Regions from separate parts of the Pseudoalteromonas sp. NZS127 genome, predicted to be linked through region 1. Evidence: riboswitches for the same ligand, from Rfam matches in the RefSeq annotation. Region 1 holds a riboswitch; the other holds the start of a gene.
What was found. A riboswitch is a leader RNA that binds a small molecule or an ion and turns the genes downstream of it on or off. The one in region 1 is predicted to bind cobalamin.

Region 1 (15,962 bases):
ATCCAGATCAAACCTTTATCGGTAAAGTAACGCATATTAGTTCGCGTATTGACTCGGTAACGCGTAGCGTAGAAGTAACCGCCAGCTTTGCAAATAATTCAGGTTTGCTTCGCCCTGGTATGCTACTTAAAACAGCGTTAGAGCTAAGTAGTAACCAAGCATTAATGGTTCCAGAAAAAGCAATTATTCCGCTACAAGACAAACATTACGTATTTCAAATTTTGGACGGTGTTGCTAATCGTGTTGAAGTGCATATTGCGGGCAGAAATAACGGCTGGGTTGCTGTTGATGAAGGCTTAGCCGATGGTGAGCAAATTATAACTGAAGGGCTAATAAAAATTCGCTCTGGCAGTAAAGTTAGCGTGAAGGGATAACCCGTGAAAATTACCGATATTAGCGTTAAACGCCCTGTTTTTGCGATTGTAATAAACCTACTTTTACTCACCTTTGGGCTCGTTGCTTTTAGCATGCTGCCACTGCGTGAGTACCCTGATATTGAAACACCTATTGTTAATATTAGTACCGAATATACAGGTGCTTCTGCAGAGATTATAGAAACCAAAATAACCCAAGTCATCGAAAACCGTATCTCGGGTATTGAAGGCATTAAAAGTATTAACTCATCGAGCCGTAATGGCCGCTCCAATATTACGATTGAGTTTGATATTAAGCGCGATATAGATGCTGCATCTAACGATGTGCGTGAACGTGTTGCCCGCGCCGCAGATAGCCTACCTGAACAAGTTCGCCCGCCTGAGGTGTCTAAGTCTAACAGCGATGAAAGCCCTATTGTATGGTTTGTGCTAAACAGCGAAACCATGAACTCAATGCAATTATCTGATTACGCACAGCGTTTTATTGTTGATCGCCTAGCCGTAGTTGATGGTGTGTCTAACGTACGCATTGGTGGTGAGCGAAAATACGCCATGAAAATTTGGCTAAACCGCCAAGCAATGGCTGCTCGCGGTATTACTGCGAGCGATATAGAACAAACACTACGCACCGAAAACGTAGAGTTACCCGCTGGCGAAATTGAATCGGTTGACCGTGACTTTACTGTACGTACAGCCCGCAGTTATAAAGATCAGCGCGACTTTCAAAACCTAGTAATAAAACGCGGTGATGACGGTTACCTAGTACGCTTAAGTGAAGTGGCTGATGTACAACTAGAAGCCGCCGATGACGAGAGTTTATTTCGTGGTAATGGCCGCAATATGATTGGTTTAGGCATTGTAAAGCAAGCTAAAGCCAACACCTTAACTGTGGTTGATAACGCCCGCGCCGAACTTGAAAAAATAAAACGTAACCTACCCGAAGGAACCACTATAGAGGATAGTTACGACTCATCTATTTTTATAAAAGAATCGATTAATGAGGTATACAGCACCCTTGCTATTTCTATGGGCTTAGTTGTATTAATTATTTTTATATTTTTAGGTAATATTCGTGCCACCTTAATCCCTGCAGTTACTGTGCCGGTGGCGTTAGTGGGTAGTTTTATGTTTTTACTCGCTATGGGTTATTCCATTAACTTACTTACTTTACTTGCACTGGTACTAGCAATCGGCTTAGTGGTTGATGATGCCATTGTTATGTTAGAAAACATTCATCGCCGCATAGAGCTTGGCGAGCCTCCTTTATTGGCCGCTTATAGAGGCGCGCGCGAAGTGGGCTTTGCAATTATTGCCACCACTTTAGTGCTTATTTCGGTATTTGTACCCTTAGTATTTATGGATGGCCGTATTGGTGCTTTATTTACTGAATTTGCTATGGCGGTAAGTGCCGCAGTGTTTTTCTCAAGTATTACAGCACTTACTCTTTCACCTGCGTTATGTTCTAAAGTATTAAAAGCCTCTGAAAAAGAAAGTAAATTTAGCCAGTCGATGAACCGCTTTTTTGCTAAGGTAGAGCTTAGTTATCGTAACTCACTTGCCTCTAACATGACCCGCAAATGGGGCTTAATGATCAGCTTATTATTAGCTGGCTTTGTTAGTTATTCATTATTTACTCAAATACCCTCTGAGCTAACACCTAAAGAAGACCGTGGTACCTTTTTTGTTATGATGAGCGGCCCTGAAGGCGCCAGTTATGAGAACAATGCCGCTAACATGAGTAAAATTGAAGATCGCTTAATGCCTTACTCTGAATCTGGTGAGCTAAGCCGCGTACTTGTGCGCGTACCAGGCTGGGGCGGCAGTGGCGGTGTAGCAATTGTAGGTATGGCCGATTGGGACAAACGCCAACGTTCTACCTGGGAAATAATGGACGAAATAAGCACTAAACTGCAGGAAGTTACCGACGTGCGAGCCTTTGCTATTATGCGCCGAGGCATTGGCGGCGGTGGTTCATCACGCCCAATCGAGTTTGTACTACAAGGTAACGATTACGCACAACTAGCCGATTGGCGCGACCGTATTATAGAGCGCGCTGAGAAAAATCCAGGACTGGTTAGAATCGATCATGATTACAAAGAAACATTCCCACAGTTTTTAGTCAGCATAGATAAAAACAAAGCGGCCGATTTAGGTATTTCTGTATCTGATGTAGGGCGTACACTCGAAACTATGCTAGGTCAGCGTCGTGTTACTACTTTTATAGATCGCGGCGAAGAGTACGACGTTATTTTAAAAGGCACTAAAGAAGACTTTGCCAACCCTACTGATATATCAAACATTTATCTTAAATCACGCAGTGGCGAGCTAGTCCCGCTTGATAGTTTAATTAGCTTAAAAGAAGAAGCTACCGCATCGCGCTTAAACCGCTACAACCGTATGCGTGCAATTACCTTAAGCGCCAACTTAGCCGATGGTTATACACTTGAGCAAGCACTTAACTTTTTAAACAAAGTGGCCATGGAAGAAAACGACATAGATGGCGCGATTGACTACAAAGGCGAATCGCAGTTGTTTTATGAAGGTGCTTCGGCCATGACCTACGTGTTTATTTTAGCACTTACGGTTACCTTTTTAGTACTAGCGGCACAGTTTGAAAGCTTTATGCACCCTTTTGTAATAATGCTTACCGTACCCCTTGGCTTAATGGGTGCTATGTTTGGCTTGTGGGCCACAGGACTTACGCTCAATATTTACAGCCAAATAGGTATTGTGATGCTCATAGGGTTAAGTGCTAAAAACGGCATATTAATTGTTGAGTTTACTAACCAACTACGCGACAAAGGCGTAGAGTTTAGCGAAGCTATTTTACAAGCCGCTACGCAGCGCCTACGCCCTATTATTATGACCTCATTAACCACTGTAATGAGTGCGGTACCTCTGGTTTTAGCCTCGGGCCCGGGTGCAGAAAGCCGTATGGTAATTGGTGTTGTAGTGTTTACCGGTGTTGTTGTATCAACCCTACTGACTCTGTTTGTAGTACCTGCTGCTTACTATGCACTTGCGCGCAATACACAGTCACCTGAGTTTTTGCAGCAAAAACTTGATAAACAAGCCGCTAAAAAGCCATTCGAAGAGATCTAACCTCCTAATAGCGTCGTAACCTTGTTGTTACGACGCTTTAGACTTATGCTCTGCATAATCTAAACTTACAGCTATTTTGGAGTATTTATGAGTTCAACAACGCAAGTCGCTACCTTTGGTGGCGGCTGTTTTTGGTGTATAGACGCCGCATTTAGACGAGTGAACGGCGTATTAAATGTAAGCTCGGGTTACACTGGTGGCAACACAGACACTCCTACCTATAAGTCAGTATGCTCAGGCACTAGCGGCCATGCAGAAGTAGTGCAAATTGAATTTGACGACACTATTATTAGTTTTGAAGTATTACTAGCAATGTTTTTCACTTTGCACGATGCCACCCAGCTCAACCGCCAAGGTAACGATATAGGCACACAATACCGCAGTGTTGTGTATTATCACAACCAAACACAGCTAACACTTACTAACGCGGTGATCGCTCAATTACAAAACCAGGTAAGCGAGCCAATAGTGACTGAGGTTAGCCCTGCCACCACGTATTATCCAGCAGAGCATTACCATCAAGATTATTACAACGAAAACCCAAACCAAGGCTATTGCAGTATTTTAATTACCCCTAAATTGCATAAATTCGAAACCGAATTTAAAGAGTTTTTAGCTGAGTAAACCCATTTTGTAACGCACAAAAAAGCTCGCTAATTTAGCGAGCTTTTAAGTTTAAGCTACGTAGCACATATTAAAACTGGTATGCAGCACCAATAAATAAGCGTCGGTCAGCGGTGTTATAGTAATAAAATTCATCATTTATATAATCGCCATCTAAATCAATACCATAGGCATCAACTTCATCGTACTGCTTATCAAACAGGTTTTCGACCCGTAAAGAAAAGCTTAACTGCTCAGTTGCTTGATAGTTACCGACTAGGTTCCATAATGTATATGAAGATAAATCTGTTAATTTACCTTTCCTATCGCCACGATACTGCAAATCGATACCCGCATCAAAATCTCCCCACCCTTTATTTAAAGACCAGTTAAAGGTATTTTTTGATACATAAGCTAACTCTTGGCCCGTTTCTAAATCTTCTGCAGATAAGTAAGTGAAGTTAAATGCATGCTCAAAACCCATTAGTTGTTGCGAAAAGCTAAACTCAATGCCTTCATGGCGCGCTTCGTTTATATTTGTTGGCTGCCAAGGGCCTGCAGGTGTTGGTGCCCACGCTATTTTATTGTCAAAATCATTACGGAAAATAGACACTTCTAAAGCAATATCTTGATAACTTAACAACAAACCTAATTCTTTATTCTCAGACGTTTCTGGTTTTAGGTCTGGGTTACCTGAACCTGGAAAATAAATATCATTAAAGGTAGGCGATTTAAAGCCCGTGCTTTGACTTGCTCTAAACGTAGCAAACTTATTTAAATGATAACCTACCGCTGCTGTATACGTGGTTTTATCACCAAATTGTTGGTCATGATCTTGGCGAACTGCGATATTAGCTAAAACCGTATTATCATCGTAATACGCACCTAAAAAGCCAGCAAAAACCTCACGGCTATCTTTATCATAATTACCTGCGTTGGTTTCTATTTTATCTTTGTACCAGTTCAAGCCACCATTAATATTAAGCTCATCTGAGACAATATACTGCCCAGTATAATCAATTTGATTTCGCTTAGTTTCGTACATACTAACCACACCTTCACTGGTGTTATCTTGGCTATCGCTAGAAAATGCGAATGCTATATGGTGTATTTGATTTTCGTAGCTTTTATTCCACCCTAATGATACTTGGTAGTTTTCAAAATCATTACTTTCATCACTGCTGTCTGCTGCACTGTACTGATTATCATAACGAGCATAACCTTCATTATACTGAGTTTGTACGGTTAGCTTGCCTAAATAGTCATCGTTATAAGCGATATTGAAGCCAATATTTTTGTTCTCATAAGCGTCTTCATCTGGTGCATGGTTTTGCAGTACATCAAAACCATCGGTTTTTTCAATTCCAGCGTTAAATGATGCACTTAAATCATTTATATTTGTTCCACCCGCCATTTGGTAGCTTTGATAAGCATTGCTGCCAAAAGTAGCATCTAAGCGAATATTATCAGCTTTACGAGTAATAATATTAATCACCCCAGCTAAGGCATCTGAGCCATAAACAGCAGCGCGAGAACCTTTAACAACTTCAATACGCTCAATAGTATTAAGGGCAATATTACTAATACCTTTATAGCCAAGAGTAGCCGAGCCAACTCTAACACCATCAATTAAAATAAGGGTATGGCGTGAACTTGAACCGCGTAGCGAAACACCTGAATTTTGGCCAAAGCCACCATTTGAGTTAATTTGAAAACCAGCTTGAGAAGCCAACAAACTAGGTAAGTCTCGCACATTACTTTTTTCAATATCAGCACGGTCAATTACACTAACACTGGCCAGCACATTACTAATAGGTTGTTCGAATTTATTAGCTGTAACGGTAATTTTTTCGATTGGTTGCACTGTTGCAGATACTGAAAATGAAAGTGCAGCCGAAATTGCCACACCTAGAGCGGTTTTATTTAACATGATGTCCCCTACCTTTGCCCACCGCAAAGATGTTAATAAGTAAGATTACTTCAAGGCCGGTCTCCGGACTCAGTCAACACTATAATAGCTGCTAATACTTTACCGTTGCGGGGGCAGTGTTGGGGTTATTATCGTCTTGAAAACGCACCAACTTCCCGATTATCTTGCTGTTAATTTCAATACTTTGAAACGTATACAAAGGTATTAAGCAAGCACCTTGAAAATAGGTCGCTATTGTGAGTATTTTGTTTATAAATGTCAATAGACGTCTATATAGCCAAAGTTTGATTTTTAACGATATAAACCCTCAACAATCACTGTAAAAGAGTTAGATTACATATCAAGTTACTAATAGCAAAAAAGCCAAACTTCATTGCTGTAGCTTGGCTTTTTTAACACAAATTTTTTAAAAATTAGTCTCCTAATCTCTATAATATCTGTAATCTGTTTTATTAATCGCGGAAGTTTTTAAACTGAAATGGCTGGCCTAAATCGGCGCTACGTACTACTTGCATAGCTTCTTGAAGATCATCTCGCTTTTTACCTGTTACGCGTACTTCTTCACCTTGAATGGCGGCTTGTACTTTAACTTTTGAATCTTTAATGGCTTTAACTATTTTTTTAGCCATCTCTTTTTCAATACCTTGCTTTAAACCAACGTTACGAAAAACATTTTTACCCGCTCGGCTAATATCTTGCAATTCAAGGCTTGATACATCCATACCACGCTTAGAAATTTTACTCGCTAAAATATCAAATAATTGTATAACCTGAGAGTCAGCTTCGGCTTTAAGCTTAATTACTTTATCATTTAGCTCAATCGATGCATCAACTCCTCTAAAGTCAAAGCGAGTTTCTAGTTCACGGTTTGCATTATCAACTGCGTTTTTAGCTTCGTTCATTTCTACTTCAGATACAATATCAAATGAAGGCATTGATTTCTCCTAACTATTTTATCTTAATTTTATACTTAATTTATTAAAGCGATTATAACGCTAAAACTATAAATCTTTACACTTTTATGCATCTTGTTCAGGTGCGATACTAAATTAGTTTGATATACTACGGTTTCTTTTTTAAGCGATTTTAGGATTTGTTGTGACAAGGCGTGTTTATCAAGCAATTTTTTTAATTAGTATTGTGGTGTTTACCTTTTTATTTGCGAAAGAAATAAAAGGGGTTGGCAACCTATTTCCTCATGTTGATAAAGTAGCCCACTTTGGGATATTTTTCATCCTTGCCATAATAATGGATAAAGCGTTTAAACTCCCTTTATACGCACAAATACTTTTATTAGCCGGTTACGGTGCTGCAATAGAAATAATGCAAGACGCACTTCCATATAGGCAAGCATCAATCGCAGATTTTATTGCAGATTTTGCCGGCGCAGCAAGCTACTTTATAATCAAAGCAATTTTAACCCCACGTAAAAAGAACTCTCATGGCTAAAATTCTTATTATTGGCGACGGTGCAATAGGCTTATTATTAGCCCACTTTTTAAGTGCGCAGCATAGTGTAAGCGTGTTAACCCGAAAAAGTACGAGTAACACTCGCTTTTACAGTAGTGACAACAGTGCTTCACAAAAAATAAATGCCTCTTTTATTTCATTAAATGAGCTTAATAGTTTACCTAAATTTGATGTGTTTTTATTTACGGTAAAAGCCTTTCAAGTGCAAAGCGCATTTGCACAAATAAAACAGTTTTTGCCTCAGCATTGCTCTGTTGTGCTTTCGCATAACGGGATGGGTAATGTAGAGCAGTTAAAATGTGAGCTCAATGAACACCAAGCGCTTTATTTTTTAACAACGAGTATGGCTGGGTTTAAATCAAACCAATATATAGTACAGCACACTGGTAATGGGCAAAGTATAATTGGCGGATGTAACAACTTAGGTGTTAAAAATAGCAAAATTATGGCGGATCAATTAACCGCGATCCCCCTTTTAAATGCGTCTATGAATATTGAGCAGCTACGTTTTAATAAGTTATTAGTTAACATAGCAATAAATCCGCTAAGTGCGCTACATAACATTAAAAATGGTCAGTTGCGCGAGCCTCAATATTGCTCAATTATAATTAACCTACTAACCGAAGCATGTAATATTGCTAAGGCAAAAAACCTTGATGTAACGTTAATCAATGCACTGAGCAGTGCGTATGATGTGATGGCACGTACCGCAGAGAACTTCTCATCTATGCAACAAGATGTTGCTCACAATAGAGCAACCGAAATAATGGCGATTTGTGGGTACATTAGCGAGCAAGGTAAGCTTCATAATATTAAAACCCCTTTTAACGATGAACTTTTAGCTAAAATTGCAGCAAAAAAAAGCGCGGTATAAACCACGCTTTTTAAATAGTTAACTTTTACGGGCGATATACCTTTACCGTAGTAAAGCCTTGTTCGTGTAGAATAAGCGCTTGTAACTGGCTCATTACACCTCTATCGCAATACAAGTAATAGTCTTGATCTTTTGGTAAATCACCAAACTTAGTTGCTAAGCGAAAAAACGGCAAATGCACCACTTCTATAGAATCAATTTCCAGTGGTGCTGCTTCTTCTTCCTCTGGAGAGCGAATATCAATTACCACTGCACCAGCTGGTAAATCGGCAACCGACTCAGCTTCTTTTAGTTCCTGCTTAGCTTCTACATCAATATCGCGCACATCCATTACTCGTGCGTTTTCTATTACGGTATTAAGAATATCAAAGTCGAACTTCTCTTCTTCTGCTTTTATTACTTCTATTTTAGCTTTAACAGTTGGCTTTTTAGAAATAACACCACAGTATTCCGGCATCGTTTCGGCCATTTCGGCCGTACCAATTTGACGTGCAATATTAATAATTTCTTGTTTATCGTGTTGAATTAACGGGCGTAAAATAAGGGTTTCGGTTACGCGGTCAATGACACTTAAATTTGCTAATGTTTGGCTAGAAACCTGACCAATACTTTCACCGGTTACCAAGGCTTGAATATTTAATTTTTCGGCCACTTTACTGCCTGCACGCATCATCATGCGTTTAAGCACCACACCCATTTGGCTGTTTTCAATATTCTCTAATATTTCTGCTACTACTGGTTCAAAATCAACGGTAATAAATTTAACTTTATGAGTTGAGCTGTATTTATTCCATAAGTAGTAGCTCGCTTGTTTAACACCAATTTCGTGCGCCGCACCCCCTAAATTGAAAAACAAAAAGTGCGTACGAGCGCCTTTGCGGATCATTTGATAACTGGCTACACCCGAATCAAAACCGCCAGACATAAGCGATAGTACATCTTCTTGTGTTGGCAGCGGGAAGCCTGCCATGCCAAGGTGAGTATGCGATACTATGTAAGCTTTCTCGTCTTTTATTTCAAGGCGTATCGTTACTTCTGGGTGGCTTAGCTTTACGCTTGCACCGGCAACATGCTGATTTAGTCCACCGCCCACATAACGCTCTAACTCCGTTGAAGTAAAGTCATGCTTACCAATACGTTTAGCGCGTACACAAAACGTTTTACCTTCAATGGTGTGACCAACTAATTCAATGGTTTTTTTATAAATATCGTCAAGCGTTTCAAAGCTCGTTTCGGTTACTTCTATAAACTGCACAATACCCGGAATTCGCGCTAGGCTATCAATAAAAGTGGCACGTGTTTGCTCACCTTCAAGTAGGGTAACTACTGAGATATTGTCCCAGTTGTTTCTAACTTGTACTTTTTCGTCAATACGGCGCAGTACAATCTTAATGTTATTTTCTAACACTTTGGTAAAGCGTTTACGAACCGAGCGGCTTTTGATGGCAATTTCAGGATGTAGTTTGACGATAAATTTAAGCATAGTTCACTCTTAGACTGCGGGAATTCGCGCTCCCAGGCATTGGGCGCGCGATTATAGCAAAAAAATTAACGCCTAGGAACTAAGAGCAGCCGGAATACTTGGGGCTGAGTGAGCAAGTTGCGTGTATTTTTCGCGTAACTGGTTCATTTTATCGCTACTTTTATCTGTGCTGTAGGCTCTAAATAAAGTTAATACTTTTAAAATACCATGATAAATATCTTGCTCGGCAAGTGCGCCACTGAGCCTGCGGGCTTTAATATAAGGGGTCCAAAAACTAACTGTTAATTTAAGCGTATGTGCAAGTTCGAGCGCATCTTGCTCATTAATCGCAATCATTTCACTATCACGTAAACCAAGTATTATTTTACGCACCTGCTCTAACAGCTCTAGTTGAAAATTAATATAAGCCTGCTTAAGCTGCGTATCTCGCGCCAAAATATCGCCTAAATTGTCGTAAAAAAAGTGGTAGCGCCACATCAGTTCAAATAGCGAATCTAGATATACCGTTAACTGACTAAATGCATCATCATTTTTGTTTATAGGTTTAAAGTGAGTGCTCAAGTGCTCACTATACAGCGCAAAAATATGGCGAATAATGTCTTCTTTATTTTTAAAATGGTAGTAAAGATTACCCGGGCTCATGTTTAAATGCGAGGCTATATGATTAGTTGATATCGCTCGCTCACCATGCTCATTAAACAATGAAATACTGGTGTGTATTATTTTATCCTTGGTATTCATATACTAACACTCTATTTTATTCAACAAGTTACAATTCGTACAATAAGTTGTCTAGTATAAACAAAAACAGCATAATTAAACACTCTGTGTAATAGCTTAGTCGTGACAATTAAAGCCACTTACTAGGCTGATTTGTATAAAAAACACTGTTACACTAATGCTAAAAATAATACATAGCGATACTTTATGAAAATCACTGCAATTTATCCAGGTACTTTTGATCCGCTAACTAACGGACACACAGATCTAATTCAACGTGCCTCAAAAATGTTTGATACTGTTATCGTTGCTATTGCTCATAACCCCAGTAAACAGCCTTGCTTTAGCCTTGATGAGCGTGTAGCTCTAGCTAATACTCTTTTAACTCATATAGATAATGTAAAAGTGATAGGATTTTCAGGTTTACTTGCTGATTTGGCACGCGATCACAATGCTAATGTATTAATTAGAGGCATAAGAGCGGTTTCTGATTTTGATTATGAATTTCAGCTAGCGAATATGAATCGACGCCTAAACCCAGATTTAGAAAGTGTATTTTTAACCCCGTCAGAGCGAAATTCGTTTATTTCGTCAACCTTAGTAAAAGAAGTGGCACGCCATAATGGTGATGTAAGCGAATTTGTAGACCCTATTGTAATGGCTGCACTTAATAAAAAGCTAGGTTGCAGCTACAGTAAATAAGCTAACGAGCGCATTACTTAAGTGCGCTAGCTCTATGCATATAGCGCGCTTTAACTTGGTTACATACCCATACTAGGCCTAAAAAATCTTTATTTATAATTAATACTAGCACCATCAATAAGTCAACAACGTTTATCCCTATTGCGTACAAAGTCCACAACCACCAAACTTCGGTTTGTTCTAAAACATAAATATCGTAATACATAGCAAAAAACAAACAAGCATTGATACTTAGTCCTACGATTAAATACATAAATGCAATTGGTTTAGGCTTTTTAATCAATACACCCCACACAATAATTACACCAATTGTCAGCACATCGTATGTTGCCCAATCTATAAGTGTCACTGTTTCATAATCGAGGAATGCACTTAAAAAATATGAAGTCATCATAATAAAAGCGAGCTGGATAGTACCTTTGTCTTTTTTATTAATTTTTGATACTAACGTGTACAAAAACGCCATTAAAAAGCCCCATAAAATAAAAGCGCCTATTGATTGGCCTATTGCTTCACTAATGGTCAATTTGATTCTGCTGTAATACACTACGATTAAAAATAAAGCGTTTGAGCTCAATCAAACCCAAAAAGTCTTTATTTATAAAAAGCACTGCAATCATAAGTAAATCGATAACGTTAACGCCAATTGAATAAACACTCCAAAGCCACCACTCGTCAATGTTTTCAAGTATATATAAGTCATAGTACATCACTAACATTAACAAAGAATTGAACGCTAAACCGATTACAATATAATTAATAGCGGGGCAATTTTTTATTGAAGAGGTTTTAAAGTAAACAACTAATAATACTGTAATTGTTAATAAATCATAAAGGGTAAAATTGAGGTATACATTACTTAACATATAAAGTACTTCACTCATCGAATACGAGAAAAGCATAATGCTTGCAATATATAAAAGTGATTTATTTGTGTTATTTATACTCGAAGCTAAGCAATACAAAAAAGCCATTAAAAAGCCCCATTGAATAAATGCACTTATATAATCGGCTAGAATAAAGTCTACATACATATAGTTAAGGGGTATAGTTTATTTTAGGTTTTTTGAATAAAGACAAAATTTTGTTTTTTATCTTGTGTAAGCCAAGGAAGTCTCGATCAACAATTAGAGATATGATCATGAGGAAATCAATAGTTGTAACACCAAATGTATATATGTCCCAAAAAAACCAAGGGTGATCATTTTTGTTGATAAATACATCAATATGCATTATTAACAGTAAAAACATATTAATGAAAAGGCCACATACTAAATACAAGAAAGAAGGGGTTGTTATTTTAATAAACTTATAAGCTAAGAAAAGAGATATTAAAGTAGCAAAATCGTATAAAGCCCAATCTAAATAGGTAATATTGTAAATTGACAACCAAGTAAGAAAATAATCTGATGAAGAATAAGAAACAACCATAATAAGTGAACTGAGTAATAAGGTAGTATTTCGTTTAACGTCTAAGCTATATACAAAGAGATTAAAAAAAAAGGCCATCAAAAACCCCCACATAACCAGGGCTGAGAGCGAAAAAAAACCAAAAAACTCAGTTATAAACATCAAATACCTTTATGAATCACTTAGGTTTAGGATTTCCACCTGGAAGTATAATCCCACCACGCTGAAGGTCTGCACCAGCGGCCGCCATAGCTTCTTGAGAGAAGCTTACTGTATCAGATTGCAGGGTTTTAGGGCTAGCAGTTTGTTCCATTGCTGGCTTTAATTGTTGCGTTTTATTGTATGCTTGCATTTGTAGTTGGCTGTTAGCTGAAACTTGCATGTGATTATTCCTTGTAAGTGTTTTTGTATTGTTGGCGAAATCTTGTATTACACCTTTTAAAGAGGGTAATTAAATTTACCTTATATTTAGCAGCAACGTTTTTATCTAAGCTGTTACTACATTTTACACTTACAACAAAAGCAACCACTGTGCCAACTTTTAATTAACACCTTGAAATAATCATAAAACTTTATATTTATAACTTAAATTAGTGTTTTTCACCCATAAAAAAACGCACGAGGGTAACCCGTACGTTTTTTACATCTAGGGAGTTTAAGCCACGAATTTACACGGGATCTCCGCTTTATTACTTAGCTTTAAAATATATTCCATTGCGACTTCATCGCAGTTTTCTTTACGTAAACAAAGCTCACAATCTTTCATTACTTTTTCTGGCAAGCTTTCTTTGGTACAAAAGCTAAAACGCTGTTTTTCAAAAAAATCTGGGACTCGGGTTAGCACTATTACTCTATTTAACGCCAATTTTTTGGCTTTCGCTAATAAATGTTCAACTAACTGCCGCCCTTGTCCTGACACTGCGCTTTGTGGGTCTATACCCAAAGAACGTATTTCCGCCAAACCTGTGTCGTAAATGTACAGTGAGGCACACCCCGATACTTTGCCGTTAATTTCGGTTACAGCAAATTCGTTAATCGAGTGCACCATATCACTTTTAGCCCGTGGTAGGTTTTCGCCTACCGTAGCCCAATGTTGAACTAGCTTAGCAATCGATTCAACATCGTCTAAATTAGCATCACGAACCGTTATTTGCTGTTTTTTTTTCGCAGCTTTAATAGCGCTGGTTACTTGCTCAATTGATGTTCCGCCAAGTGCTTGACGCGCTTTAATGCAGGCGTCAATTTCTAGTACCGGATAAACATCATCTGCAAATACGTCACTTACCGATTTATATTGCTCAAGCGATAAGTCTTCAAGCGTTTTACCTTCACTAATGGCCAATTGTACCAGTACACCCACAATATGGTGCCCTTCTCTAAAAGGTACGCCCTTAGCTACCAAGTAATCTGCAAGCTCAGTTGCATTTGCATGGCCACCTTTTGCCGCTGCAAGTGTACGTTCGCCTTTTACTTTAATACCTTTAATACACGCTTGTGCCATATGAATACAGGCAAGCCACGTTGGCATAGCGTCAAATATGCCTTCTTTGTCTTCTTGCATATCTTTATTATAAGCAAGTGGCAGTGCTTTTAGGGTCATCATCATGGCGCTAAATGCACCAAAAACGCGTCCGGTTTTACCACGAATTAGTTCCAGTGCATCTGGATTCTTTTTTTGTGGCATCAACGATGAGCCCGATGTCACATTATCCGCAAGCTCTATAAATCCGGCTTCGCCTGAGTTATAAAAAATAAGATCTTCTGACATACGCGATAAGTGAATCATCGAAATAGACGCACAACTTAATAGCTCTACTACAAAATCACGATCAGATACGCCATCAAGGCTATTTTTAGTCGCTCCTGTAAAGCCTAAACCCTGTGCTAATGCTTGACGATCAATTGGATAAGCCGTACCCGCTAATGCACCACTGCCCAGTGGGCAAAAGTTCATCCGCGCTTTAGCATCTTGCAGGCGGCTTTCATCACGCTCTAGCATTTCTACGTAAGCCATACACCAGTGACTAAACAATACCGGTTGTGCACGTTGTAAATGCGTATAACCTGGTAAAATAGTCCCAAGCTCACGCTCTGCTAATGCAACAAACTCACCCTTTAACTGGGCAATGGCTTTTAAAATATGATCAGCAGTATCGCGACACCACAATCTAAAATCGGTGGCTACTTGGTCATTACGGCTGCGCCCTGTATGTAATTTTTTAGCTAAATCACCTACTTTTTCGATTAACGCAGCTTCAACATGAGAATGAATATCTTCTGCGCCTGAAGTTGCTACCGCTTGTGGATCTGCTTTTACTTCTTCAAGCAATTGGTACAATGCTGCAACTAACTCTTGGTGCTCGTCACTTGATAACACATTAACTTGCTCAAGTGCACCAGCCCATGCAACAGAGCCTATTATATCTTGCTCTGCTAATTGATAATCGAAAGGAAGAGAGTCGTTAAATTGCTTAAACGCCTCGTCTGGACCCGTAGAAAAACGCCCGCCCCATAATGCCATGAAATCTCTCCAAACCCGATATTGCCCCTTTTAACAAGGGGCGTAAAAATTACTTTTTAGCTAATGCTTTTATTCTGCTTGAAAGCGAGAATAAACGAATAAAGCCCTCTGCGTGTGATTGGTCGTACACATCATCTTCACCAAAGGTAGCAAACGCTTCGCTGTATAAACTGTGTGGCGACTGCTTTTGCACTGCTGTAACTTGGCCTTTATATAGCTTAAGCACAACTTCACCTGTTGCATCTTTAGAAAGTGCTTCAGCACCAGCTAAAATAGAGTCTTTAAGTGGTGTAAACCAACGACCGTCATACACTAAATGTGCAAATTCGCCGCCTAGTACTTCTTTCCACTTACGGCTTGCTTTATCAAGCACTAGTTCGTCAATGGCTTGCAGTGCCGCCATCATTACGGTGCCACCTGGGGTTTCGTAACAACCGCGCGATTTCATACCCACTAAACGGTTTTCTACAATATCAACACGACCAACACCATGAGGCGATGCAATATCGTTTAATTTAACTAAACAATCATAAGGTTTAAGCTGCTCACCATTTACTGCAACAACTTCACCTTCAACTACATTTAGTGTTACTAGTTCAGCTTTATCTGGCGCTTGCTCTGGAGAGTTTGTCCAGGTCCACACTTTTTCACTTGGTTGGCACCATGGATCTTCAAGTTCGCCGCCTTCGTGCGAAATATGCCATGCGTTTGCATCACGGCTATAAATTTTTGTAGCCGATGCCGAGCATGGAATATCGCGCTCAGCTAAGTAA
Region 2 (15,962 bases), on a different contig from region 1:
GGCACTTGCCGATAATATGCATAAACAAATTTGCCTAGCGGGTACACCAAACATTTGGGATGCATTTTTACAGTTTGGTATTACTAATATTGTATCGGCAATGCCCGGTGTGTCTTTGGTGGCTGAGGTAAAAGCACAACAAGAAAGTACCCGCCTGTTATTAGAGCGCACCTTAGATTTAGCTATTTTATTTGATCCACCAAAAGTTGATGAGCTGGTGGTTGAGCGAATTTGTGAACTACCCATTATACCGGTAAGCGCGTTTGATACTGCCAGTTACGATAACTTTTTTGATAACCAGTACGTATATGTTGACTGGGGCACGACATTCTCACTGTGGCATGCTCGCCAGTTTACTGGCAAAACCCCACCTTACTTTAGAACAAGTACAGGGCGTATAGCACTTGATTTAATATTGCAATGCGGAGGGAGTGCATTCATTCCTCAAGTACTTGTTGCAGCGCATTTAGAAAAAGGCGAGTTATTTCATGTGAAAGACGTAGAAACCACCTCGCGCGATATATTTGTTGCCTATCACAGAGACAATGAGCAAAAAGAGTTAATAGAAACATTAGTAAATTTATTAACCCAAATGACTCCTAAGTTACCCGTTGAGTAAGGCCAATGGTTTTGCTGTATATGTACGTTTGATTGCAACTATTATGTGTTTTTATGAATTTAAAAGTGTAAAAATATGACGTCTGTAATATTTTTGTCATTTAACAATGCCAAACTCCTGTTGCATTAAAAACGAGTCTGTTGTGATTATCGAGGAAATAACATGAAATTTGTAAAGTCGAGCTTATGTGTAGCTTTATTAGGTGGTTTGTCTTTTAATGCGCTTGCTGAAGTGGATTTTTACGGTAAAGCGAACGTAACACTACAGTCGTCGGATGATGGTGAGGGGTCTTTTACCGAAATTAAAAGTAACAAATCACGTTTGGGCTTAAAAGGGTCTGAAAAAATATCTGATGGCTTAGAAGCTGTTTATAAGTTTGAATTTCAAGTTGATGTTTCTGACGCCGACTCAAAAGGTGATAATGACGACAATATCTCTGCTCGTAATCAGTATATAGGTTTAAAAGGCGCGTTTGGCCAAGTTGTTATTGGCCGTAACGATACCGCGCTTAAGCAGTCACAAGGTAAAGTTGATTTATTTAGCGACCTTGAAGGCGACATTAAAAATGCCTTTAAAGGTGAAAATAGAATGGGCAGTAGTGTTTCTTATGCCTCTAATTCTTACCAAGGTTTTAAGCTTTTGGCTACGTTTGTTGCAGAGGATAGCGATTCAGCAGGTGCTGAAAATGGCTATTCAATGGCAGTAACTTATGGTGACGCAGCCCTTAAAAAGAGCGCAATATATGCCGCTATTGCTGCCGATAGCGAAGTGAACGGCTACGATGTATTGCGCGCATCAGTACAAGGTAAAGTAGCCGATTTTAAATTAGGCGCTATGTATCAAACGCAAGAAAAAGTTGATGGCAGTAGTGAGGCCGACGGTTATTTATTAAGTGCGGCTTACACTATGGCTAGCAATACCTTTAAATTGCAGTACCAGGCAATGGATTTTAAAGGCAGTGATGACAAAACGGCTATTTCGGCAGGTGTTGATCATCAGTTAAATAAAAACACTAAATTATTTGGTTTTTATTCTAATTTCGATATGGACAACAACGTTGACCAAGACTACTTAGGTGTAGGTATAGAATATAAATTTTAAGCAGCGCTTAGCACTGCCTTTTTAAGCCGTACTTTGTTAAGTGCGGTTTTTTTTGCTTTAAATTATTTACTTAGCCGCCCATAATAGAGTATTCATTTGGAATGAGGTGCAACTCCTCAACTGTTCCCGCAACTGTAATTAGCATAACGCTTTAAGTCAGATACAAATAAACTATTTTAACGAGCGGGTTTACTCATCTTCAAATTATGTACTAGCCATAGTTAGTTGCATTGTTAGTGAGCGCATTCCTGCCTAGGGCTAACTATTGCAAACTCAAACGCCATTAAATACACCATTGTTAAGCGTTAATCACGTGTCGTGGAATATTGGCAGTAAAACTATCCTCAACAATGTTAATTTGCAAATAAAGCAAGGTAAGTTCGTTGGCTTAATTGGCCCCAATGGCGCAGGTAAATCTAGTTTACTGCGGTGTTTGTATCGCTTTAATCAGCCCACTGCAGGGCAAATTAAATTTAATAATACCGATATTTGGCAGTTAAAAAGCCATGAATACGCAAAGCAGGTTGCGGTTGTTTTACAAGAAACCCCATCACAATTTAATTTAACTTTATTAGATGTGGTTGCACTTGGGTTAACCCCGCATAAAGCATTATTTAGCACCACCACAACAGCCGACACACAAAAAATAAACCAAGCTATAGCGCGAGTTGGCTTGCAGGATCATGCAAGCCAACGTTTTGAGTCGCTTTCGGGAGGAGAAAAACAACGTGCATTAATTGCTCGGGCTATGGTGCAGCAACCGCAACTATTAATTATGGATGAGCCAACCAGCCACTTAGATGTGAAGTATCAAATTCAGGTAATGGAGTTGGCTAAATCGCTTGGCGTTACTGTGTTTGCATCGTTTCATGATTTAAATTTAGCCGCTGCTATGTGCGATGAGCTGGTGGTTATAAATCACGGCGAAATTGTTAATACAGGCTCTCCCATCGATGTGCTCAGCGAGGACATGCTCAATGATGTATTTGGTGTATGTGCACAAGTAAGCCACCACCCGCAAATGTCTAAACTAGGTGGTGTTATTCCACATATTACTTACTTTTATGGGTATGAATAATATGCGCATGCTTAACAATCATTCAATAGCACTTTTAGTCACAGTACTAGCTGCATTATTTACGTTATTTACGGCGCTGAGTTATGGCGCTGCCGACATATCATTAACTGATGTATTTAAAAGTATTTTCACCTCAACAGAGGGCTCCTTTAACACTCGAATTATTGTTGAATTAAGAATGCCACGCACATTACTGGCATTTTTAGCTGGCAGTGGTTTAGCCATTGCCGGGCTTATTTTGCAAACCGTGACGCGTAATCCGTTAGCAGATCCTTATTTATTTGGGATATCGTCTGGGGCGTCTTTGGGGGTAGTTATACTCATGGCGTTTGTGGGCATTAGTGCGGGCTTTGCATTATCGGCAGCGGCATTGGCTGGCAGTTTAGTGGCTATGAGTTTACTTATATTGATTGCAGGGCGGCAGCAAAGTGGGCAAGTAGAATCTATGCTGCTGGCAGGTGTGGCCTTGTCATTTTTATTTAGCGCATTTACCAGTTTATTACTTTACTGGAGCGATCCTCAGGCAGTTGCGGCTATTTTATTTTGGACGCTCGGCAGTTTTGCACGAGCGCAGTGGGCAACGCTGTGGTTACCTTTTGTGGTTATTGTATTGTGTACATTTACAATGCTTAGTTTTAGGCGCCAACTAAATGCCATGCTGCTCGGCGATGAAAGTGCTATAACACTGGGTGTGCGGGTACATCGCTTTAGAATATTGATGCTAGTTTTAAGTTCGCTGATAACGGCAGTGTTAGTGGCTATGTGTGGCGGAATTGGCTTTGTAGGATTAATGGTGCCGCATATAGTGCGTTTTTTTATCTCCCAAGGTAGCTTATCTGGCTTACTGGTAACGAGTTTGGTGGGCGGTACTTTTATGGTTTGGGTTGATGTGCTAGCGCGCACGTTATTAACTAATCAAGAGTTACCCGTTGGGGTTATTACTGCAGCTATTGGTAGCGTGTTTTTTTTAAGCTTATTGTATTTTCGTAAGCGCCAGGTGTAGGGCTATAAAATGAAAACGTTAATGGTGCAAGGCACCACATCCGATGCGGGTAAAAGTACACTGGTTGCGGCGCTGTGTAGAGTATTTGCTAATAGAGGGCTAAATGTAGCGCCATTTAAGCCACAAAATATGGCATTAAATAGTGCAGTTACAGATGATGGTGGTGAAATAGGTCGTGCTCAAGCACTGCAAGCTATAGCGGCAAAGGTAGCCCCTGAAACTGACTTTAATCCCATATTACTTAAGCCAAATAGCGATACTGGCGCGCAGGTTATTATTCATGGTAAAGCCATAAGTAATATGGAAGCTGGGGCGTATCACGATTATAAAAAAGTAGCTATGGATGCAGTACTCACGTCGCATAACCGTTTAGCAAAACGTTTTGATTTATTGCTGGTGGAAGGGGCGGGCAGCCCAGCCGAAATAAACCTCAGAGCCAACGACATTGCTAATATGGGCTACGCCGAAGCCGTTGACTGCCCCGTAATTATAATTGCCGATATAGATAAAGGCGGTGTGTTTGCTCATTTAGTGGGTACTTTGGCATTGTTGAGTGAGTCGGAGCAAGCGCGGGTAAAAGGCTTTGTAATAAATCGTTTTAGAGGCGATATAAGCTTATTACAAAGTGGACTTGATTGGCTGGAACAGTACACAAGTAAACCGGTGTTAGGCGTATTGCCGTATTTACACGACCTTGCATTAGATGCTGAGGATGCAATTGCTATTGATAATACGCTAACTAATGCCAGCGTTAATATTGCCGTGCTGCTTGTGCCGCACATCAGCAACCATACTGACTTTGATGCACTGCGCTTACATCCCAATATAAATATTAATTATGTAGCGCATACACAAGCGATCCCCGATGTTGATTTGATCATTTTACCGGGGAGTAAAAACGTATTAAGTGATTTAGCCTTTTTAAAAAATGAAGGCTGGGATACACAAATAAAACGCCATTTACGTTATGGTGGTAAAGTGCTCGGTATTTGTGGTGGTATGCAAATGCTTGGCAATAGTATTAATGATCCCCTAGGTGTTGAGTCATCATTACAGCATATGCCGGGGCTAGCTTTAAGTGATTTTACCAGCACACTTACAGCACAAAAAATATTGAGTAATGTAACCGCGACTATGCAATTAAATAACCAGCAAACACTTTGTAGTGGCTACGAAATTCATGCAGGCATTAGCCAAGGTGAAGCACTTAATAAACCATTTTTAAGCTTTAATGAACACCCAAATGGCTTTACAGCCGATGGGTTTATTAGTGATGATAACGCCATAGCGGGTACTTATTTACATGGCTTATTTGATCAAGCGAGTGCCACATTGCAAATATTAAAGTGGCTCAAAGCCGATACAGTTATTAATCCGGTTAATATTAACCAGCACCGTGAGCAGCAACTAGAGCGTTTAGCTGCCATGTGTGAAACGCATTTAAATATTGCACACATTATTAAAATTTATGAAGGGCATAATCATGAGCGAACAAAGTAAAGATAAACATCAGCAACGCCAACAAAAATTAAAAGATCAAGTTGATGCACGAATAGCTGCAGCGCAACAAGAAAAAGGTATTTTTCAAGTTATAACTGGTAATGGCAAAGGTAAGTCGACCTCAGGATTTGGTGTGGTAGCACGTTGTGTTGGCCATGGAAAAAAAGCCGCTGTGTGTCAGTACATAAAAGGCACTTGGGAATGCGGAGAGCGTAACTTGTTACAGGGTGCGGGTGTGGAGTTTGTGGTAATGGGCACAGGCTTTACATGGAATACCCAAGACAAAGAGAGCGATACCGCAGCCGCGCAAGCTGCTTGGCAAGAATCAAAGCGACTGCTTAGCGATGCAAGCCTAGATGTAGTGCTGCTCGATGAGCTTACCTACATGGTAACCTATGGGTATATTGATGTAGATGAAGTGCTAGAGGCGATTGGCAACAGACCGCCAATGCAGTCGGTTATTATTACCGGCCGCGCAGCCCATCGTAAATTAATAGAACTGGCTGACACAGTAAGCGAAGTGCGTAATGTAAAACATGCATTTGATGCAGGTGTTAAAGCTCTGCAAGGTTTTGATTACTAATGTTTAAACAGCTTGTTGTTGGCCTATTGTTACTCTGTTTATCCCAGCATGCGCAGGCCAACAAGGTACAAATTGATAAAGTACAGCCAGCTAAAACACTGCGTATTGTGGCACTGGCCCCGCACATAGTAGAAAACCTGTATGCAATAGGCGCGGGAGATAATATTGTTGGCACAGTTGATTACGCCGACTACCCTGCAGCGGCAAAAGGTATTACCCGTATTGGCGGTTACTATGGTATTTCAATCGAAAAGCTTTTAGTCCTTAAGCCTGATATAGTAATTGCTTGGAAAAGTGGTAATCAAAGCGATGATTTAGCACAAATAGAGCGCTTAGGTATTAAGCTTTATTTAACTGATCCAACGACAATTACAGGTATTGCCGATGAGTTGCTTATGCTAGGAAAACTTACCGGTAACATTAAAAAAAGCGAGCAAGTGGTAAAAGCATTTAATGCTAAACTTGCAGCCATTAAAGCCAAGCAACAGGGTAAAAGTAAACTCACTGGCTTTTATCAACTCTGGTCTGAGCCGATGATGACAGTGTCGAAAAATACCGGAATAAGTGAGTTAATAGCCACTTGCCAAGTAACCAATGTATTTGCAAATAGCCGCACCGACTATCCACAAATAAGCATAGAAAATGTGATTGTGGCTAAGCCGCAAATTATAATTATTCCGGATGAAAAATCAGCAACACCGCAACCTACTATTAATTGGCAGCAATGGCCAGAAATACCCGCAGTAAAAAATAAGCAGTTTTTATCTGTAAATGCCGACTTACTACATCGTTTTTCAGCGCGTATGCTAGATGGGCTGGCCGATATGTGTGATAAAATAGACGTATCACGTCAACAAATAAAGAGCATACAATGAGCGATTGGACTGCATTTTTAAAGCAAGAATTACAGCAAGCATATATGCAGCAAACACTCGACTACGTTGCTAAGCGCCGCAGTGAAGGTGTTGCTGTTTATCCTCCAAAAGAGCAAGTGTTTAGCGCATTTGCTGCAACACCGCTTAGTGATATACGCGTTGTTATTTTAGGGCAAGATCCTTACCACGGTGAAGGCCAAGCGCATGGTTTGTGTTTTTCAGTATTACCTGAGGTTAAAAAGCTGCCACCTTCGCTTAAAAATATTTATAAAGAGCTGGCTAGCGATATAAACGATTTTGTTATTCCTACCCATGGTTACTTGCAAAGCTGGGCAGAGCAGGGAGTGTTTTTACTCAATACAGTACTTACGGTAGAGCAAGGCCAAGCCCATTCGCATAAACACTTAGGATGGGAGCAATTTACCGATAAGGTTATTGCGCATATAAACACCCATTGTGAAGGCGTAATATTTATTTTGTGGGGTGCTCATGCACAAAAAAAAGGTAAGGGAATTGATAGCGCACGCCAGCATATTTTAGCAGGGCCGCACCCATCGCCACTGTCTGCTCATCGAGGTTTTTTTGGTTGTAGGCATTTTTCAGCCACGAATGCGTTATTGCAATCTCAAGGTAAAACGCCGATTATTTGGCAAGTATAATTTTAACTTTTAAAACCAAAGGCCCGCACAGTAATGCGGGCCTTTTAGTTAGTCGTTTAAAAGTCGAGCTCATTAACGGCTATACTGTCTGTAAAGTAGTCCAACTCCTGTAGTTCTTTGCGTAAACGATACTTTTCTTGTATTGCTTCGATTTCGCGCCATCTTCTTTTTTTATTTTTTTGAGAAGCTTCCTTTTTTGTTTCAGGACCTTCTATTATATTGCTCAGGCTATCCATGAATATCTCCTTTAGACTGCATTTGATACCAGTCTTATTAAAAACATAAGCTATAACGGCTCACTAATTTAACGCAATAGGTATTAACTTCGCGAATACCTATACCATAGGCCTAGCTAAAATAGAATATAAAAGTGACATTTATGTTACTAAAGTGTGATCTGTTGATGAAGCTTTACTTTATGATGGGTTTATAAGTTTTTTGCATATAAATTACCAGCATAAAAAAACGTCGCAACTGCGACGTTTTTATACAAGCGTTTGAGCCAATTACATGGCTTTAAAGCGTGCTTCTAATTGCTCTTGAGCATCAGCAAAAGAGCGAATACCTTCAGCTAACTTTTCAGTCGCCATAGTATCTTGGTTATGCAACCAACGAAATTGAGCTTCGCTAAGCGGTGCCGGTTTTGGCTGCTGCGCAACATCTTTTGCTAGTAAGTATTCTGGTGCATCTTCAAGGTTACCCAACTCTTCTAAAAGATTGGGGCTAATAGTTAGCTTATCGCAACCAGTAAGGGCAATAATTTCGCCGGTATTACGAAAACTTGCACCCATAACTACCGTTTTGTAGTTGTGGCGTTTATAAAATTCAAAAATGCTGCGTACCGATTGTACCCCAGGATCTTGCAGTGGGTCGGTCGGTTTTTCCATACCGTTAGCAACGTGCCAATCTAAAATACGACCAACAAATGGCGAGATTAAAAATACGTTAGCATCGGCGCAAGCACGTGCTTGGGCATCACTAAACAATAAAGTAAGGTTACATTTAGTACCTTCTTTTTCTAGTTGTTCAGCGGCTTTAATGCCTTCCCAAGTAGAGGCTACTTTAATTAAGATTTTATCTTTGCTTACGCCTTCTTTTTCGTAAAGACTAAGTAGCGTGTGCGCTTTATCAATAGTTGCTTGGGTATCAAACGAGAGACGTGCATCTACCTCAGTAGAAATATAACCAGGTACAATAGCGCTAATTTCTTTACCTAATAATACCGCAAAGTAGTCGCATGCTAGCGCTAGTTGCTTCGCTGGATCTTGCTCGGTTTCTTTGGCGTAGCTCCATGCTTTATTTAAATAAGGCTTATAGGCTTCAATCTCGCTCGCTTTTAATAACAATGACGGATTGGTCGTTGCGTCTTCTGGTTGATGCTTTTTAATTGCTTCAATATCACCCGTGTCGGCCACGATTGATGAATGTTGTTTTAGCCTTTGTAGCGCGTTAGTCATTTGCTTTCCTCATTCCAAGCAAGTTAAAAGAAAATCTAAACTACTTTAATATTACACCATACTGCAACAGCGAAGTAATGCTTGATAGGTCTTATGTCCTTATCAATATAAAAACGGTTATGTATGAATTATTAAGGTAGGATCAGTCTGTTTAATATTAAACAAAACGTGCTTTTCGTTTCATTTAATGTTGAAATTGACATTAAATAAATTACAAGTCAATAGCTAACTATGATCACTGTTATTTCACCTGCAAAAAATCTTGATTACACCACGCCACCTGCAACCGATAAGTTCACTCAACCGGAATTACTTGAGCACAGCGAAGCACTGATGCAAGTATGCCGTGAACTAACCCCTGCGCAAATTGGCAGCCTGATGAAAATTAGCGATAAGCTCTCAGGGCTTAACGCTGCTCGCTTTAGTGAGTGGGCACAGCCATTTACCACAGAAAACGCTAAACAAGCGGTACTGGCCTTTAATGGCGATGTATATGGTGGTTTAGATGCTAGCACGCTAACGGCTAATCAGCTTGATTACGCACAAAGCCACCTACGCATATTATCGGGCTTATATGGGCTTTTAAAGCCGCTTGATTTAATGCAAGCGTATCGCCTTGAAATGGGCACCAAGCTTGAAAACAGTCGTGGTAAAAACCTGTATGAGTTTTGGGGCAGTGTAATTGCCAATAAACTTAACGAGGTATTAAAAGCCGAGGACGCCCAATACTTAGTTAACCTTGCTTCAAACGAGTACTTTAAAGCGGTTGATAAAAAAGCCCTTAATGCACAAATAATTACTCCACACTTTAAAGACTGTAAAAATGGTCAATATAAAGTAATTAGTTTTTACGCTAAAAAAGCACGAGGCATGATGGCGCGTTACCTCATCGAAAATAAAGTAACTCAGCTAAGCCTGCTTAAAGAGTTTACAGTAGCGGGTTATTACTTTAGCGCCGAAGCAAGTGTGAAAGAGCTTGAGCCAGTATTTTTACGCGATGAACAAAGCTAAAACTTAAACCTTTACCTAATCTATAAAAGCCATGCACAGCATGGCTTTTTTAATACTGGCGCTATACTTGCAATTGATATGCGAATTCAAGATTGATTCTAATCACATTATAAATCAATAGGTGCAAGTTACATGTTTAGTATTCCCTCAATTAGCGACGCCGAAAAACTTATCGAAGAAAAGCTCGGAGGGTGGTTTGATGTCGTTATAAGCCATATTCCTAATTTTATTGTGGCAGTTATTATTGTCATTCTATTTTCTATGCTGGCTCGCTTTGCCGGTAACTTAATGAAAAACTTATTGCGCCGCTCCCTCGATTCAAAACAGATAGCTGATTTAATGGCTTCTATATTTAAAGTGCTGATATTAAGTGTAGGAGTGTTTATAGCACTGGATTTTATGGGCTTAAAAGGCACGGTAACGTCATTACTAGCTGGTGCCGGTATTGTTGGTTTAGCGATTGGTTTTGCATTTCAAGATATGACCGAAAACTTAATAGCAGGTATTGCTATGGGTATTCGTAAGCCATTTAAACCAGGTGATGTAATAAAAACTGATGATGTGTTTGGCTCTGTGCATTCAATAAACCTACGTAATACACTAATAGAGAGCTTTTATGGGCAGCAAATATTAGTGCCTAATAAAATACTATTTAGAAATGTATTGCGAAACTACAGCACGCTAGGCGTTAGACGCATAGAAGTGCCGGTAAGAATTTCATTAACAGAAGACATAGAAAAAGCCGCAAACGTTATTGTGGATAAAATTAATCAATTTGAGTTTGTAATACGCCAAGATGAAACGGCCGTATACGCAGAGAGTTTTGGCGACAGTAGTATTAATTTATTATTGTGGTTTTGGATTAAATACCCTGGTGAGCCAGACTTTATGACAGTACGCCACAAAGGTGTTGTGGCAGTACAGCAAGCACTAAATGAGGCTGATATTCGTATTCCATTCCCAATACGTAGTTTAGATTTTGGGGTTAAAGGTGGCGAAAACCTCGATGCAATAATAAGTAATAAAGTAAATACACAATCGTCAAAGCAAGAAGGAGCCGATGGCTCTACAATCAATAAAGAAGACTAGATAACCTGAACGCTGGTTAAATTATATTGCGTAAAAGTTACTTTTAACCAGCGCGTATTTACACAGTAATGTGCGCTGGTTTATTTATTAAACCAGCAACCAAGTTGCGGTGCCTAAAAAGGCAAATATACCTACTATATCGGTTACTGTAGTGAGTATTACACTGCCAGCAAGTGCAGGGTCTATTTTCATACGTTTAAGTATTATAGGAATACACGCACCCGCCACACCCGCAACAACTAAGTTCATAAACATTGCAAACGCCAGTACCGCGCCAAGCATTAAGTCCCATTGCCATAGGGCTATAACACTGGCAATTAAAACAGCCCATAAAATACCGTTTAATGCACCAATGGCTAGCTCTTTTATCATTACAAAACGTTGGTTAGTTTGGTTAATATGACCCACTGCTATACCACGAATAACCAAGGTTAATGACTGGCTACCGGCCACCCCACCCATTGAGGGGACAATGCCGTTAAGCACGGCTAAAATAGGCAGTATTGCTAAAGTGCCTTCAAAAAAGCTGGCAACAAAAGCGGCTGCCAGAGCCGTTAATAAGTTAACACCTAGCCAAACAGAGCGTTTTTTTGAGCTTTTTAAAACCGGTGCGAAGGTATCTTCTTCATCATCAAGACCCGCTAAACCTAATAAGTGATGCTCTGCGTCTTCACGAATTACATCAACAATGTCATCGATAGTAACACGGCCAAGTAGCTGGGCGTTGTCGTCAACTACTGGGGCTGATATCCAGTTATGACGTTCAAATAACTGCGCCACTTCGCTTTCATCCATCGAAATAGGAATAGACTCACAGTCTTCATCCATTAGGTCGTGAACAATTTTTTCGGGCGAATTGGTTAGTAAGGTGCTTAACGATAAAGCGCCTAAAAAACAGTTATGCTTATCGACAACGTAAAGGTCGTCGGTACCCTCAGGGAGTTCGCCGCGCAGACGAATGTAACGCAGTACCACATCTAGGGTTACATCAGGGCGAATGGTTACTGTATCTGTGTTCATCAGCGCGCCAGCAGAGCGTTCCTGATAGGAGAGTGCTTGCGTAGCACGTTCTCTATCTTGAATGTCCATGGCGCTAACCACGTCTTTATAAACCGTGTCAGGCAGGCTTCGCAGTACTTCACCTAAGTCATCGTGGCCCATGTCTTCAGTGGCAGCAGCAATGTGCTTAGGTTCCATTTGGGCAATAATGCCTAAACGTACATCTTCAGAGAGTTCTTCAAGGACATCACCTTGTACATCTGGATCAACTAATTGCCAGAGCAGGCGACGAACTTTATGTGGTGATGATTCTAGTAAAAGTGCGGTATCACAAGGAGCTGTTTTTGCCAGCATGCGCCTAACTTGAACAAACTGACCACTATTGAGTGACTTGGTCACTTGTTGTAATTGTTGTAGTGGATAGTCTTGTTCGAAAGTTTCGGGCATTGGCGTCCTTAATTTATTTTTATAACGTTAGGGAAGAAGTTAGTCATTAACTTCGTTCAGTTTATCTTACTTTTTTTAGCCAAACTAGCTTAAGGTTTCACTAACCCTATATTTTAGCTCGTTTACTTGGTTTAAATAAAGTGCCTACTATTCTTGTTCGTTAAAGCGCTGCGCTATTAATTGGCCAACGGCATGTAAAGCATGCTCTGCATCGGGTCCTTCGCACACTACTTTTACTTCTTTACCTTGGCTGCTTTCTAGTAACATTAAAGCCAGTACGCTATCGCCAGCGGCTTCTTTTTCATCTTGAAATAAGGTAATAGATGCGTCAAATTGTACCGCTAATTGTGCTAATACGGTAGCAGCTCTAGCATGCAGGCCTAGCTTGTTTTTTATTAAAAATGTATTTTCTAAGCGCATAAGATACTCTACTTAAGCTGAACAGATGATTATTTAAATTGAATTATTTTTCTTGCTCGCGATGGCGAATTTTTACATTAGGGTGAGACATAGCAAAGCTTTCACCAATTGTTTGCGCTAAATAAACTGAGCGGTGCTGACCACCAGTACAACCAATAGCAATGGTTAAATAACTGCGATTATTACGCTCTAGGTGTGGTAACCACGTTTGTACAAAGGTTTGAATTTGCCAAGTGAATTTTTGCACAATACTATGACTAGCTAAATAATCTTTTACTGGTTGATCTAATCCAGTTAAAGGCTTGAGCTCCGGTTCCCAGTGTGGGTTTGGTAAAAAACGCGCATCAAAAACATAATCAGCACCTTTGGGAATACCATGCTTAAAGCCAAACGACTCAAAGGTAATGATAAGCTGTTTGTCTTTTTTACCGAGTATGGTTTCACGCATAGATTCAGCAAGTTGATGCACACTTAAATCGGTTGTATCAATGACATGATCAGCCCGCGTTACGAGTACATCGAGTAATTCTTTTTCCTTTTTTATTGCTAAATCTAGCGGTAGCGAATCAATCGAAAGCGGGTGCAAGCGACGTGTTTCTGAATAACGGCGGATTAACGTTTGATCGTCGCTATCTAAATAAAATAACGTTGGTTTAGCAAAGTCGGGTAAGTACTCAAGAATATCGTTAAACTGCTGCTGGTCTTTAGGCAGGTTACGCACGTCTATACTAACGGCTATTTTATCGTAGTTATCAGAGACACTGCGCACTAATGAAGGCAGCAAATTTACCGGAATATTATCTACACAATAGTAACCTAAATCTTCTACAACACGTAAAGCAACTGACTTACCAGAACCTGATCGGCCACTTATAATAATTAATTCCATTTACCACCCCTTTATTAGTAACTAGGATTGATCCAAAATAACTTGGTATAACGCTTCATCAGACTTTGCCGCACGCAATTGCTTACAAAACTCTTTATCGTTTAGTTTATCAGCTATTGTGGCTAGTGTTTTCAAGTGCTGCTGGTTATCGCCATCGGGCACTATAAGCGCAACAAAAATATCAACTGGACGATTATCAATTGCATCAAAATTAATAGCGGTTTCGCTTATTAAAATTAAGGCAAGAGGCTCTTGTGCCCCGCTCATACGGCCATGTGGAATTGCTATTCCTCGGCCAATACCGGTACTACCTAGCTTTTCTCTTGCCAATAAAGCAGTGAGAATATCTTGCTGAGGTAAATACGGCATTTTTTTATGCGCGAGTTCACTGATGAATTCTAAAATTCTTTTTTTACTATTAAAAAGGACCACAGCTTTGCTGCAGTCCTGGCATATAAGTGAGCTTAATTTCATAGTGTTAGTGTCGAGCAAACTTCTCTTTGTGTTTAATTACTTGACGATCGAGTTTGTCAATCAACGAGTCAATGGCAGCGTACATATCTTGGTGTTCGGTCGATGCAAATAGCTCAGCGCCACTTACAAAAATTGTTGCTTCAGCTTTTTGACTTAATTTTTCTACATCGAGAATAACATGCACATTAGTTATGTGATCTGAGTGTCTTTGCAGCTTTGCAAATTTATTATTTACATAGTCTCTTAATGAGTCTGTAATGTCTACATGACGACCAGTTAAGTTTAGTTGCATCAGCATTTTCCTCTTTGTTGTACGTCTTAAATCAAGCTTTTACGTTGATTCGACGGGGGAATAGCCAGAGATTCGCGATATTTTGCAATTGTCCGTCTAGCTACTTTAATTCCTTGCTCAGCCAATATATCTGCAATCTTGCTATCACTCAATGGTTTGGCTAAGTTTTCTGCAGCTATCAACTTTTTAATCAGGGCACGTATGGCAGTTGATGAACATTCGCCACCATTTTCGGTGCTTACATGGCTTGAAAAAAAGTACTTAAGCTCAAAAATGCCACGTGGAGTGTGCATATATTTTTGCGTAGTGACCCGTGAAATAGTCGACTCGTGCATTTCAACTATTTCGGCAACATCGTTTAATACCATAGGTTTCATGGCTTCTGGGCCATGTTCAAAAAACGCTTGTTGCTGCTTAACAATACAATTAGTTACTTTCAGGAGTGTTTCGTTTCTACTTTCTAGGCTTTTAATAAACCATTTAGCTTCTTGTAAGTGCGAGCGAATAAATTGGCTGTCACCGCTGGATTTTACTGTACGAGACATAGCCGCATATTGGCTGTTAACACGTATTTTTGGCATGCTATCTGGGTTTAGCTCTACCACCCAGCGGCCTTTTATTTTTTTAACAGACACGTCAGGTATAACGTATTCAGACTCTTCTCTGACAATAGTATCCGCAGGCTTAGGATTAAGCGTATGAATAAGTGTCATTATTTCTTTAAGCTCTTCTTCTTTGAGCTTAGTTTTTTTCATTAACGTACGATAGTCGCGAGCAGCGAGTAAATCGATATGATCAGTTAACACCATTTTTGTTTCGTTAATATAAGGGGTGTCTTTATCAAATTGATTTAATTGAATGCATAAGCATTCTTGCAAGCTGCGAGCTGCAATACCAACAGGATCAAATAATTGAATGCGCTTTAGCACTGCTTCTATTTCATCTAGTTCTACTTCGTGTTCGTCGTCAGTTTCTTGGTTAAAGCTTGCTAAAAGGTCTTCGCAACTGAGGGTTAAAATACCAGAGTCATCTACGGCTTCAACAATAGCTATGGCAATAGCTTCGTCGGTAGGGCTAAAAGGGGTGAGCTGTAATTGCCACATTAAGTATTCATGCAGGGTTTCGGTTGATGCACCTTGATAAATAGATTCATCTTCAGGCATTGGCCCTGATGAAGAGGCAGGCGCTGCGCTCATATATTCATCCCATGATACATCCATGGCCATGTCGTCGCTTATGGTGTCTTTATTTAGTGCTTCACCGCTATCTTGCTCATACTCGCTTGGGGTGTCGTCAGCAGAGGCGCTAACAGTAATGTCATCTGCTTTTTGCTCGTTTTTACCTGCTGATTCTTCCGTGTAATCTTGTTCATCAACTTCAAGTAATGGGTTGCTATCAAGTGCTTCTTGTATTTCTTGCTGGAGATCCAAGGTACTAAGCTGCAATAAGCGAATAGCCTGTTGCAG

Region 2: linked by a shared signal. The riboswitch ahead of I6E78_RS00780 (ABC transporter ATP-binding protein) and the one ahead of I6E78_RS13075 (TonB-dependent receptor domain-containing protein) in region 1 are both predicted to bind cobalamin.

What each region holds. Positions count from the first base shown of each region.
Region 1 is NZ_JADYWN010000014.1:48,602-64,563, reverse strand. Features, by position in the region: gene I6E78_RS13090 (efflux RND transporter periplasmic adaptor subunit) at 1-374, shown strand, start outside; gene I6E78_RS13085 (efflux RND transporter permease subunit) at 378-3,476, shown strand; gene msrA (peptide-methionine (S)-S-oxide reductase MsrA) at 3,564-4,100, shown strand; gene I6E78_RS13075 (TonB-dependent receptor domain-containing protein) at 4,171-6,009, opposite strand; cobalamin riboswitch at 6,047-6,211, opposite strand; gene I6E78_RS13070 (YajQ family cyclic di-GMP-binding protein) at 6,462-6,944, opposite strand; gene I6E78_RS13065 (VanZ family protein) at 7,108-7,458, shown strand; gene I6E78_RS13060 (ketopantoate reductase family protein) at 7,451-8,353, shown strand; gene thiI (tRNA uracil 4-sulfurtransferase ThiI) at 8,379-9,836, opposite strand; gene I6E78_RS13050 (TetR/AcrR family transcriptional regulator) at 9,909-10,577, opposite strand; gene coaD (pantetheine-phosphate adenylyltransferase) at 10,764-11,258, shown strand; gene I6E78_RS13040 (hypothetical protein) at 11,272-11,784, opposite strand; gene I6E78_RS13035 (hypothetical protein) at 12,847-13,050, opposite strand; gene argH (argininosuccinate lyase) at 13,324-15,189, opposite strand; gene I6E78_RS13025 (argininosuccinate synthase) at 15,239-15,962, opposite strand, start outside.
Region 2 is NZ_JADYWN010000001.1:144,081-160,042, reverse strand. Features, by position in the region: gene I6E78_RS00790 (LysR family transcriptional regulator) at 1-619, shown strand, start outside; gene I6E78_RS00785 (porin) at 782-1,720, shown strand; cobalamin riboswitch at 1,766-1,906, shown strand; gene I6E78_RS00780 (ABC transporter ATP-binding protein) at 1,986-2,798, shown strand; gene I6E78_RS00775 (FecCD family ABC transporter permease) at 2,800-3,801, shown strand; gene I6E78_RS00770 (cobyric acid synthase) at 3,811-5,301, shown strand; gene cobO (cob(I)yrinic acid a,c-diamide adenosyltransferase) at 5,285-5,884, shown strand; gene I6E78_RS00760 (cobalamin-binding protein) at 5,884-6,759, shown strand; gene ung (uracil-DNA glycosylase) at 6,756-7,418, shown strand; gene I6E78_RS00750 (DUF3545 family protein) at 7,475-7,654, opposite strand; gene tal (transaldolase) at 7,925-8,875, opposite strand; gene yaaA (peroxide stress protein YaaA) at 9,107-9,886, shown strand; gene I6E78_RS00735 (mechanosensitive ion channel family protein) at 10,019-10,975, shown strand; gene mgtE (magnesium transporter) at 11,063-12,421, opposite strand; gene I6E78_RS00725 (HPr family phosphocarrier protein) at 12,569-12,841, opposite strand; gene rapZ (RNase adapter RapZ) at 12,885-13,730, opposite strand; gene ptsN (PTS IIA-like nitrogen regulatory protein PtsN) at 13,752-14,204, opposite strand; gene hpf (ribosome hibernation promoting factor) at 14,209-14,496, opposite strand; gene I6E78_RS00705 (RNA polymerase factor sigma-54) at 14,523-15,962, opposite strand, start outside.